4 regions of the Vibrio sp. RC586 genome follow, and region 4 is predicted to be linked to each of the others. Evidence: predicted binding sites of a transcription regulator. Region 4 holds the regulator's gene; each other region holds the start of a gene.
The links. The regulator PurR, encoded in region 4, represses purine synthesis genes. The targets are predictions, from matches to a motif close to TNANGNAAACGTTTNCNTNA.

Region 1: a site for PurR is predicted at 1,360-1,379, ahead of folD (bifunctional methylenetetrahydrofolate dehydrogenase/methenyltetrahydrofolate cyclohydrolase FolD). Genes of this name have one in related genera too.
Region 2: a site for PurR is predicted at 1,761-1,780, ahead of metK (methionine adenosyltransferase). Genes of this name have one in related genera too.
Region 3: a site for PurR is predicted at 1,247-1,266, ahead of VOA_RS12340 (phosphoribosylaminoimidazolesuccinocarboxamide synthase). Genes of this name have one in related genera too.

What each region holds. Positions count from the first base shown of each region.
Region 1 is NZ_ADBD01000013.1:414,958-418,103, forward strand. It holds gene iutA (IutA-like xeno-aerobactin receptor) at 1-956, shown strand, start outside; tRNA gene VOA_RS03710 (tRNA-Arg) at 1,169-1,245, opposite strand; gene folD (bifunctional methylenetetrahydrofolate dehydrogenase/methenyltetrahydrofolate cyclohydrolase FolD) at 1,447-2,307, shown strand; gene VOA_RS03705 (hypothetical protein) at 2,432-2,722, opposite strand; gene VOA_RS03700 (TauD/TfdA dioxygenase family protein) at 3,011-3,146, shown strand, end outside.
Region 2 is NZ_ADBD01000011.1:16,568-19,713, forward strand. It holds gene tkt (transketolase) at 1-1,595, opposite strand, end outside; gene metK (methionine adenosyltransferase) at 1,925-3,082, shown strand.
Region 3 is NZ_ADBD01000007.1:396,524-399,669, forward strand. It holds gene VOA_RS12350 (J domain-containing protein) at 1-196, shown strand, start outside; gene VOA_RS12345 (hypothetical protein) at 344-526, shown strand; gene VOA_RS20000 (hypothetical protein) at 817-1,218, shown strand; gene VOA_RS12340 (phosphoribosylaminoimidazolesuccinocarboxamide synthase) at 1,369-2,475, shown strand; gene VOA_RS12335 (hypothetical protein) at 2,576-2,926, opposite strand.
Region 4 is NZ_ADBD01000013.1:220,205-223,350, reverse strand. It holds gene VOA_RS04500 (TfoX/Sxy family DNA transformation protein) at 1-389, opposite strand, end outside; cyclic di-GMP riboswitch class I at 505-592, opposite strand; gene purR (HTH-type transcriptional repressor PurR) at 751-1,761, opposite strand; gene torD (molecular chaperone TorD) at 2,139-2,801, opposite strand; gene torR (two-component system response regulator TorR) at 3,026-3,146, shown strand, end outside.

The DNA of each region.
Region 1 (3,146 bases), 190 kb from region 4:
GTTTTGTTCAAGCAGGTTACGACATCACTGACGACTGGTCAGTCGAAGGTGGCTTCCGTTACCAGCATATGGTCAATAAAATCGATGACTTCGTAGGCTACCAGCAGCAGAAAAACATTGCAGAAGGTAAAGGCACTTCTGCCGATGCCGTACCGGGAGGCGAAACTGACTACAACGTGGGTCTGTTCAACTTAGGCACGCTTTATCATCTCAATAATCACTCGCAAGTGTGGGCTAACTTCTCACAAGGTTTCGATCTGGCTGACCCTGCGAAATACTATGGTCAAGGCAACTATAAACTGGTCGGCAGCCACTGGACGTTGCAAGACAGTATCAATGTTGATAGTTCTAAAATGTCAGGCATTAAAACCAACAGCTTTGAGTTGGGCTACCGTTTAGAAAAAGACAGTTTCAACCTGCAAACCGCGGCCTACTATTCCACCTCGGATAAATCCGTTTCTTACAACAAGCAAACTTTATTGATTGAAGAAGTGGAAGATAAGAAACGCGTTTACGGCCTTGAGGCTATGGCGTCTTACTGGGTACACACCAATGTTCAATTGGGTGCGTCAGGTCACTACGTGGTCTCGAAAGTCAAAGGTGATAACGGCTGGGAAGATATGACAGCAGGCGAAGCCAGCACATCAAAAGCCAGTGCTTGGGCGGGTTGGTATGATGCGGATCTGGCGGTTAAGTTACAGAGCCAAACCATGTTTGACTACAAAGATGGCGAACAAAACAAGTTGGACGGTTATACCATCTTTGACTTAGTCGGTAGCTACCAATTGCCAGTGGGCAGTCTCGGTTTTGGTGTGCTCAACCTGTTTGACCACGACTACACCACCATTTGGGGTCAACGTGCGCAGATCGTTTATTCCGCTCACTACGATGCTGCTGCGTATGACTACAAAGGCCGTGGCCGTACTTATACCCTGAACTACCAAGTAAAATTCTAATTCAAGCGGCAGTCACTCCATTGAGGAGTGGCTGCTACTTTATTTCCTCAATTCTTCTGTGCTGTATCCGGCCTATTCTCAATACATTGGATAGTCACCATCCTGCTATTCCACTCTTCGCGTACTCGCAAGAGTGTGGCTCACAGCAGCAAAATAAAACCGCAGAAATGAAAAAGCGCCAGCAAGAATTCACTTGCTGGCGCTTAGAATAATGGCACGCCCTACAGGATTCGAACCTGTGACCACATGCTTAGAAGGCACGTGCTCTATCCAACTGAGCTAAGGGCGCGCTACAGGGTGAGGATTATACGAGTTAAACGGGCTAGATCAACGTCTTTGTCTAACTTTCTGTTTCGAATGAGCAATATTTTACCGATCTCATCTCAACTGCCGAAAAACAGAACAAAGCAAACGTTTGCCTGTGGATGTTATCAAAAATATCTGCGACAATGCGCGCAAAAATTTTCGCTCCAAACCTGTAAGGAAAGTCATGACTGCTCAAAATATTGATGGAACGCTGATTTCGCAAACGGTGCGCTCAGAAGTGGCAGCCCGTGTTAAAGCTCGGGTTCAAGCTGGGTTACGAGCCCCAGGACTAGCGGTTGTGTTGGTGGGCGAAGATCCTGCTTCACAAGTGTATGTCGGCAGTAAACGCCGTGCTTGCGAAGAAGTCGGGTTTGTCTCCAAATCTTTCGATTTACCCGCCACCGCGAGTGAAGAAACCTTGCTGTCACTGGTTGAAGAACTCAATAACGATCCACAAATCGATGGCATTTTGGTGCAACTGCCTTTGCCTGCAGGTATTGATACCACCAAAGTGTTGGAGAGTATTCACCCTGAGAAAGATGTGGATGGTTTCCACCCTTACAACGTTGGCCGTTTGGCGCAGCGCATTCCGAAACTGCGCTCTTGCACGCCCAAAGGCATCATTACTCTGCTTGAGCGTTATAACATTCCCTTGCGCGGTAAACATGCGGTGATTGTGGGTGCCTCCAACATTGTCGGTCGCCCTATGACGTTAGAGCTGTTACTGGCAGGTTGCACTACCACCACTTGCCACCGCTTTACTCAAGATCTCGAAGGCCATATTCGCCAAGCGGATGTCTTGGTGGTTGCGGTCGGTAAACCTAACTTTATTCCGGGAGCATGGATTAAAGAAGGCGCGATTGTAGTCGATGTCGGCATTAACCGCTTAGATACAGGCAAACTGGTTGGCGATGTGGAATACGATGTTGCCCGCACGCGAGCAAGCTTTATCACACCAGTACCCGGTGGTGTCGGACCTATGACCGTCGCAAGCTTGATTGAAAACACCATGATGGCGTGTGAGCAGTTCCATACTCAAGTTTAAGCCGTCTCCGCTTCAGCGATAGAAATGTTCAAAAAGCAGAGGTCAACCCAAATATGGATTGACCTCTGTTGTTCTTTTCGGCACTCATGTTTCCCCACAGAATCATCATCGAACAGCACAAAAGTTAAAGATCATTCATCAGCTGTTCTAATTCATCCGTTGCGTCTTCAATAAGGTGGCTCAGCTCACTCGCATCCGGCTCAGCCAATGTTAGCTGCCAAGGTCGCTTTTTGTTGGTGCTGACAATTCGGGTATGCCCTTTCTGCTTTTCAAATTTCACTTGCTCAAACTCTGCGACATGGTGTTGGTGGGTCTCCATCACATCGACACATAGTTTACCTAGTGGATTAACTTCTATATGAGCATGCAGTTGTGGCTTACCCGCCACTCGGTAATGTCTGTGAATAGTAATCATAATATCCCTCCTAGCCTGAGATAGATTGCCTTCACTTTCAGTTTAGAACACTCGATTGAACTTGAAGTGTGAATTGCTCACCAAGTTCCACACTCTCTTTTTAATTGTTTGAAATGTTCAGGATTCGTTTGAGGACTGACCAGCTAATGCCACCACCTGTACCAACAGCAGACTGTTCCGCTATCGGTAACTTTGGGTTCTGATTTTGTTATCTAGTCAACACCTACCCGTTCTACCAATAATCGCATAGAGACCAAACAAGAGATGCTCAATAGGGAGAACGCTAAAATGCTATATAAAATCACCATGTTAGAACCCTTTGGGGTTCTCGTTGAGCCAGTAAAAAAACCGACTCATGTTAATCAATTGGATATTGATGCATTACGCGAGATGTTTAATCGCGAGCAGTTGGTTTTACTGCGTG
Region 2 (3,146 bases), on a different contig from region 4:
TCAGCACTGCGTGGTTGCTGCGCGAGATTTTGACGCGAGAAAATCAGCGCAGATGGCGCATCTTTACGCTCGATGGCCAGTTTCCAAGCCACTGCCGATTCTACTTGGTCACACGGACGCCATGTGCTCATGTTTGGCGTCATACGCAGAGAAGCGATTTGCTCAACCGGTTGGTGAGTTGGGCCATCTTCGCCCAGACCAATCGAGTCGTGCGTGTACACTTGGATGTTTTGCACTTTCATCAGTGCCGCCATACGCATCGCGTTACGCGCGTATTCCATAAACATCAGGAAGGTCGCACCGTAAGGCACAAAGCCACCGTGCAGCGCGATACCGTTGATGATGGCGGTCATACCAAACTCACGTACACCGTAGTGGATGTAGTTGCCTGAGAAGTCTTCTGCTGTCAGTGACTTAGAGCCAGACCACATAGTAAGGTTAGAAGGCGCCAAGTCAGCAGAACCACCCATAAATTCTGGCAGCAGTTTGCCGAACGCTTCCAACGCGTTTTGTGATGCTTTACGCGATGCAATATTCGCAGGGTTAGCTTGCAGGTTAGCGATAATTTCGCTGGTTGCCGCTTCCCAATTCGCTGGCAATTCGCCTGCTACGCGGCGCTTGTATTCAGCGGCTTCGGCTGGATAAGCTTTCGCGTAAGCCGCGAATTTCTCATCCCAAGCGGCTTCTTTGCTTGCGCCTGCTTGTTTAGCATCCCACGCTGCGTAGATGTCAGCCGGGATTTCAAACGGAGCGTATTCCCAACCTAAGAATTCACGCGCAGCTTTGATTTCATCGTTGCCCAGAGGCGCGCCGTGACAGTCGTGTGAACCCGCTTTGTTTGGAGAGCCAAAACCGATGATGGTTTTGGTACAAATCAGCGTTGGGCGAGACGTTTCTGCTTTCGCCGCTTCAATCGCAGCGTTAATGGCATCTGCATCGTGACCATCAACCGCTGGGATCACATGCCAGCCGTAGGCTTCAAAACGTTTTGGTGTGTCGTCTGAGAACCAGCCTTCCACGTGACCATCAATAGAAATACCGTTGTCATCCCAGAACGCAATCAGTTTGCCCAGACCCAGCGTACCCGCCAGTGAACAGGCTTCGTGCGAGATACCTTCCATCAAACAGCCATCACCCATGAACACATAAGTGAAGTGGTCAACGATGTCGTGACCCGGTTTGTTGAACAGCGCGGCCAGAGCTTTCTCAGCCATCGCCATACCTACGGCATTGGTGATGCCTTGGCCTAGTGGGCCCGTAGTGGTTTCGATGCCCGGTGCGTAACCGTACTCTGGGTGACCCGGTGTTTTGGAGTGCAGTTGACGGAAGTTTTTCAAATCGTCAATCGACAGCTCGTAGCCGCTCAGGTGCAGCAGCGAGTAAATCAGCATTGAGCCATGGCCGTTAGACAGTACGAAACGGTCGCGGTCAGCCCAGTTGGGGTTTTGTGGATTGTGGTTCAAGTGTGAACGCCACAGCACTTCGGCGATATCCGCCATGCCCATTGGGGCTCCCGGGTGGCCAGAGTTAGCTTTTTGAACGCCGTCCATGCTCAGGGCGCGGATAGCATTGGCAAGTTGTTTGCGAGAAGACATGTCGGCTCCTAAATTGGAAGTAAGCGATATGAATGGATGCGAAAAATAAGTGGCGGCTATTGTCGCAAAGCCCCCCTGCTGCTGCAAACGATTTACTGGTGCTTTGCTCCGATTTTGTCACACTTTTTAGCACATTCTCGCTTTGTAGTGGCAAAGCTGACTTTTTTAAGCAAACGTTTGGTTATGGGCTAAACAGAAAAAGAGCTTGTAATTTGAGCGTTCGACACTAAAATAGCCGTCTAGATGTAGAAACGCCTACAAAATGTACGAAATTAATCGGTAGCGCCACTTCATGCCGTTACCGAATAACCACAAATATTGGAGCTATCATGGCGATTAAGCACCTGTTTACTTCAGAATCAGTATCAGAAGGCCATCCAGATAAAATTGCAGACCAGATCTCTGATGCAGTGTTGGACGCGATTCTTGAGCAAGATCCTAAAGCTCGCGTTGCTTGCGAAACTTACGTAAAAACTGGCATGGTGATGGTAGGTGGTGAAATCACTACTTCCGCTTGGGTTGATATCGAAGAGTTAACTCGTCAAACCGTTCGTGAAATTGGTTACGTGCACTCAGACATGGGCTTTGATGCCAACTCTTGTGCGGTACTGAACACCATCGGTAAGCAATCGCCAGACATCAACCAAGGTGTTGATAAAGCCGATCCTAAAGAGCAAGGCGCAGGCGACCAAGGCATCATGTTTGGTTATGCGACCAACGAAACTGAAGTGCTGATGCCAGCACCGATCACCTACGCACATCGTCTGATGCAACGCCAAGCAGAAGTTCGTAAAAACGGCACGCTGCCATGGTTGCGTCCTGATGCAAAATCTCAGGTGACCTTCCAGTACGACCAAGGCAAGATTGTGGGTATTGATGCCGTGGTTCTGTCTACTCAGCACTGTGACTCTATTTCAACGCCAGATCTGCGTGAAGCGGTGATGGAAGAGATCATCAAGCCAGTTCTGCCAGCAGAATGGTTGAGCAAAGAGACCAAATACTTCATCAACCCAACCGGCCGTTTCGTTATCGGTGGTCCAATGGGTGACTGTGGTCTGACCGGTCGTAAGATCATCGTTGATACCTACGGCGGCGCAGCGCGTCACGGTGGCGGTGCATTCTCTGGTAAGGATCCATCCAAGGTTGACCGTTCAGCGGCTTACGCAGCGCGTTACGTTGCGAAAAACATCGTTGCTGCTGGTATGGCTGATCGTTGTGAAATCCAACTCTCTTACGCAATCGGTGTTGCTGATCCAACGTCTATCATGGTGGAAACTTTCGGTACTGAGAAAGTGTCGCAAGAGATCATCATTGAAGCCGTTCGCCAGTTCTTCGACCTGCGTCCATACGGTCTGCAAGAGATGCTGAACCTGCTGCAACCTATCTACAAGAAAACCGCAGCTTACGGTCACTTCGGCCGTGAAGAGTTTCCTTGGGAAGCGACAGACAAAGCCGCGCTACTGCGTGACTTCGCTGGTCTAAAATAAGCATTGATTTCAAGTCATCGCTGACAAACGGCGAAGATTGCAATACAGTTCAAGGCCCTTTCTC
Region 3 (3,146 bases), on a different contig from region 4:
CGCCATTGCATTTTCTTTGATGGGATTTCATCAAAACCAACCACTGGATGTGAAAACCATCAAGCTACGCTATAAACAGTTATCAAAAATCTACCATCCAGATCTGCATGGCAGTGATGAAGAAATGAAGCGATTAAATAGCGCGGTTAAAATCGTGATGGACGCAGTTAACAGATCGTTACAAAAACAAGCGTAAGCCCTAGAAATGCTCATCTAAACCTTGAAAAATCAGCGCTTACGCAATCGATCTCCTTCACAAGGATAATTACAAATAGTTAACTTTTTGAATTAAAGCATGCCATAATCCGCGCGAGATTTACGCCTGTCACGGTGGGAGAAAACAATGTATAGCGTAGAAGGTATTTGCGATTGGTGTAAGCAACCAAAACGACTAACAAGACATGAATATGTTGATGGCAAAGCCCATCACTCATGTGAAACCTGTAATGAATTCGCTCGTATGGATGTACGGCAATTTAATTTAGCTGAAATGGCATTCCGAGAAAAACAACAAGCCATCCGATGACCTACCCATCCTTTTCCTTTGAAAAAGCGCCTTTATGGCGCTTTTTCTGTTTTCATCTGCCGCTGTATAACCAGAGATTAAGCTTCGGATGCAGCTCACAAAAAATACAATCCGTACAATTCACACCCACTCCTTTCGCATTAAAAACAACTCAATAAAAAACAACATCTTAAACAAAAAACCACCATTTAAGACCCCATCTCTGATTTTTTTTTATCCAAAAAAGAGTTGCAAAACCACCCAATCAACAATACTGTATTTACATACAGCATGTATGGAGAGACAGTATTATGTTACACACTGAATTCAAACATTTCGGACTACCACCATCACGTACATCAAGTGCGTTACGTCCAAACATTGACCTAAACAGTGAAGCTAACCTTATGCAGCGACTCGCTCATTTATCTCTGCGTTCACAATGGATTCTCTATACAGCACAGTGCCAACGCCCAAACACTACAGCATTGAGCGAGCAGAATATTAATTGCGGTAAAATAGTGCACCTTAAAGCCTCTAAACGACACTCCGAAGCTGAAATAGTGGCTAAAGCGATTGCTTGTCAAACGGCTAGTGCTATTGTCGCCTCCAGTTCGATAGACTTGGTCACTCAAAAGCAGTTACTTCAGTTTGCTAAACAACATGATTGTGAACTGTTTTTTATCAGGCACTCTACTTATTCGTTGCACTGACTGCCCCGTTTTCATAAGAAAATAAAAACAAAGCAAACGTTTGCTTTTTATCTGGCGGCAGAAATTAGTTCTGGTATTATGCGCTCAGCCTGCGATTTTCTACCAAGTAAAATTGCAAAACGATGTTTGAATTTAAATAGGAATGTCTCAATGAGCCTTGCAGATCAAGTCCTTGCCGTCAATGACGACCTCCCCATTCGCACTCATCAACCAGTACACAGCGGAAAAGTTCGCTCGGTGTACTGGCTGACGGAGCAAGATAGTCAACGCCTGATTAAAGAGAAAGGTTACCCCGTTGCCGATGATGCACCACTCGCCATCATGGTGATTAGCGATCGAATTTCAGCATTTGATTGTATTTGGCATGCTGAAGGAGGGGTTCATGGGGTCCCTGGTAAAGGAGCTGCACTCAATGCAATTTCTAATCACTGGTTCAAACTGTTCCAACAAAACGGCTTAGCCGATAGTCACATTCTCGACATCCCACATCCATTTGTTTGGATTGTGCAAAAAGCGCAGCCAATCAAAATTGAAGCGATTTGTCGTCAATACATCACCGGTTCGATGTGGCGCGCCTATACAAAAGGTGAGCGTGAGTTCTGTGGTATCACTTTGCCTGAAGGGTTAGAAAAAGATAGCCAACTGCCAGAGTTGCTAATGACACCATCCACCAAAGGTATTTTACGTGGCATTCCTGGAGTACCTGAAGCTGATGATGTGAATATCTCGCGCCATGATATTGAAAACAACTACACGGCATTTAACTTCAGTCAGCCACAAGACATTGACCATTACGAGACACTGCTCAAGCAAGGCTTTGCTGTAATCAGTGAAGCATTAAAGGAGGTGGGACAAATTTTTGTCGATACCAAATTTGAGTTTGGCTATGTGACTGATAAGCAAGGGCAACAAAATCTGATCTATATGGATGAAGTGGGCACACCTGATTCATCACGTATTTGGGACGCTGAGCAGTATCAGCAAGGCAAGATTGTTGAAAACTCGAAAGAAGGCTTCCGCCAGTTTTTGCTGAACTACTTCCCTGATCCAGACATTCTGCTCAATAAAGAACGTATGCCAGAGCGTGAAGCGCTCGCACGCGATAATGCTTTACCATTAGAAGCATTACTCGATATCTCACGTACCTATCTAGGTATTGCAGAAAAAATTACTGGGCAGCCGATTCACCTTAGCAATCAGCCAAAGCAAGAGATCATTGATATTCTAGACAAAGAATACGGGCTCATAGAACGCTAAGCCATGCACCAATATAGTGAATGATGAAGCGAATAAAGGGGCGAAAACGTCCCTTTATATTACCTAATCGATCGATATGTAATGTCTTTCATTCAAGCCATTACAACTTAATAAGAAATTCGTCTTGATTGGTCGATTCAATCTGCGCAGCACTTTTGCTTTGAATCGTTGTAAGTTGCTGCTCATCAAGTGCGTAGGGCATCACCAGTGTCAACTCGTCAATGCCTTCTTGCTTAGCCAGCTTCACTAACGCGATCAAATTAGACTCATCACTGCATCGAGTAGAAAGCTTTTTTAGTGCGACATCCCATAATCGTTCTTCAGGGCTTTGCTGCTCTTTTATTGCATCTATCCAAGCAATCCCAAAAATCGGTGCAAATGAGCTTATCGCTTCAGTGAAAGTCCATTTTTTTGCACATGATGCACCTAAAAATGTGGTGTAATCGAACACTGCGCTAATCCTTGCTTTTTCCATTCAGTCCCCCGACACGATTGGCAACACAGTAAAACCACTATTGACCAACCTTGCCTATATAGCAATACGATATAAAAAAATAGTCTGTTATGTCTGGCAATCGGTTTTAATCGCTATATAAAAACCAATCTGATAACACTGCACCTACAATTTTAAAATGATATGTGTCTTGTTGATTAATATTTTCTTATTCAAA
Region 4 (3,146 bases):
CTTTCGGTTGCCAAGCGTAAGTTAGGCAGATCTTTTAAGCGCTCAGGTTTTGCTTGAGCTTGCGTTTCACGCTCTGCCTTAGCGACTTCAAGTGCAGCGCGAGCTTCAGTTAAGATGGAGGTTGGATTGCTCCAACAATCTTCAGGTAAAGCGTAGTACTTAGTTACGACAGGAAAGCCACGTTTCTTATAAACGTAAGGTTCATAACCTTGTAGTTTGAATTTTTCGATTGTGGCATCGTCCGCACGGATGTGCAGCGTTTCATTAACCACAAGCGCAAACATAGTTTCGTCGACGAAAATACCAAAGCCACCAAACATTGAACGAGATTTCACACGTCCTAGCTGCTCAAAGAGCCGCATTGAATCTTTTAATACTGGTTTATTCATGCTGTTAGTCTCGGAGTATTGTTACATACGCCACCAAATCAGGTCCGAGAAAATTAGCAAATGCATGCATCGGCCATGTCAATGATGAGTCAACATAGTGTATGCATTTTTTGCCATCGGTAACCCCGCTACCTACCATAAACTTTTGGTTTAGGCCGGAGGCTTTGCGTCCCACTTTTTCAAATGGTTTGCCCTGTGCGTGACATTTTTCCTGATAAAAATTAACCAATCTTGGCTTATTCTCACAACTTGGTATTTCAAATGTGAGAATAAGCTAAGTTATTAATACCTATGCTACATAGGTTTTGTCAAATTTATGTGACAAGCTTTCAAATATAGGCGTCATGAATTGTCAAGAAAGTTAGTTTTTTGTCAAGTCTTTCACTGTGTCGCGCTCGACAATTTCAGGATGCATTTCGAAAATTCGACGTTCGTGTTCTTTATCCTTGATGCGCTCTAACAAAATTTCAAAGGCGTTTTTCCCGACACGACGTTTCGGTTGGTGTACGGTAGTCAGCGGTGGTGAGAAATATTCCGCTAATTCAATGTTGTCGTAGCCAATCACGGAAATGTCTTCAGGTACACGGATGCCTTTTTGTTGCAGACGGCTCATCAAACCAAGTGCCATAGTATCGTTGAAACAAAACACCGCAGTTGGACGCTTATCCATAGCAAGGATTTTATCGGCAGCTAGCACCGCCGTATCACACTCAAAGTTGCCTTCTAAAATCCAATCTTCATTAACCGGCAATTTTGCCTCAGCCATAGCACGGCGGAAGCCTTGAATACGCTCTTGGCATGCTGCTTTAACAAAGTGACCGCTTAAGCATGCAATATCAGTATGACCACGGTCAGTCAGGTATTTGGTAGCCAAGTAACCACCTTCTTCTGAATTGTCGATGATTTTATCAGCGTGTGAGGTTTCTGGACCCCAATCCATGATTACTTTTGGAATGTCTTTGTGTGCATCCAGCATCTCTTGTAGCTCTTGGGTCAAGTCTGAACACATGACCAAAATGCCATCAACCCGTTTTTCAGCCAACATGCGAATGTAATCACGTTGCTTTTCATAGATGCCGCCTGTGTTACACAAGATCAGAGTGTAACCTTGGCGATAACAGTAGCTTTCTACGCCATCAATCACTTCAGAGAAGAACAAGTTAGTGGATTGCGTCACTAACATGCCGATGGTGCGAGTGGTGTTACATTTCAAGCTCCGTGCAACAGCGCTAGGAGCATAGTTGAGCTGTTTAACCGCTTCTTGCACTTTCTCCTGTGTGGTTTCAGCCACAAAACGAGTTTTGTTAATGACGTGAGAGACGGTAGTCGTTGACACGCCAGCAAGGCGTGCCACATCTTTAATCGTAGCCATAGAGTGTTCCTGTCGATGACTGCTGATGCCAGCGAATATTATTGGTTAATTAAATCAGCAGAAGTAAGGCGAGACTGAGCGAATCTTCACACTCTGTGCAGCAATGAGCGGTACTAGGCCGTACGTAAAGCGCTTCAATCACAATGCCTAAAGTAATAAAAATACAAAAACCGCCAAAAATTAGCGGTTTATATTTTTATTCGTTTTTTATCGTTTGCGGGTGGATTTTAGACTGCAAATCTGTTCACCGCAACGAAATTCATTCATCAAACTTTAAGTTATTTCGCGATCAATTCGTCTAGGCAAACTCTATTTACTGTGCCAAAGAGTCAGTTTGGTGTTGAACGGCAACCTTAAGTAAGAGAGTGACAAGACACTTATTCGATATTCGTATTCAGCTCTTGAAGGTAATCTTTGTCTTGTCTCACGAATGCCAATGTTAAACGAGCAACGGCTGCGTAAAGTCCAAAGTCATCAAATTGAGTGCAACGCTCAACAAAGGTGGGTAACCAGTTGAGTAAGTGTTGTTCGATAAATTCAGCTTGTGCTTTCGATGCGTTATCCAAGTCCGCAGCCTGTTCATTTTGATTAGCACTAATGGCAAGGTGAGCCAAAAAATCGAGCTGAATTGCGAGATGGTCGGCGGGTTCATTGAGGTTTTGAGCCACCTTAACGCCTTGCGTGGCGAGAAGCTCGCGCATTTTTTGTGCGGGTTTACCGTTTAGTAGCCCTTTATCCGTGTAGACAGATGCGTAAGGTAGAGCTGAATCACGATCGGACTTCAAAAATAAATCACAGAAATCCGCAGCAAGTTCAAGCTGAGCATCGGTTCTATCTTGCAAACGATTCAGCGCTTCTATCAAACTTTTCACATCTGTGGTTAGGCTTTCTTCTGCCGCGAGTCCAGTCAAAAATGTGCGGATTTCCGCTGAATGGTAGTGTGCGAGATCTTGTTCAGTCAGCTCTTTAATAAATAGGCTCGACAACCACCAATAGACTTCTGCGCGTTTTTCATTGAGGATTTTCAGTTCTTGTATCATTTTTGCACTCCCAATCGGTTGGCTCTTAGTCTAAACCATAAAAATGAACAGCTATCATGCTGAACATGTCTATTTGTGAAAAGATGCAAATGAGTTGTGAATGTGCTGAGTGGGGCTTGAGTTGCATCAAGAAAAAGTGATGTTTCTCACGATTTTTCTCGAAATATTAATAAATATGAATAGAATAACCCTGCGATAAATCCAGTTATTTAAAATGGTGCATTATGAGCTATCACGTACTTGTGGTTGAAGACGATCTCGTTACCCGCAGTAAGTTGAGTGGTTACTTTCAAAACGAAGGCTACCAAGTCACACAGGCGGAAAGCGGAGCGCAAATGAGAGAAG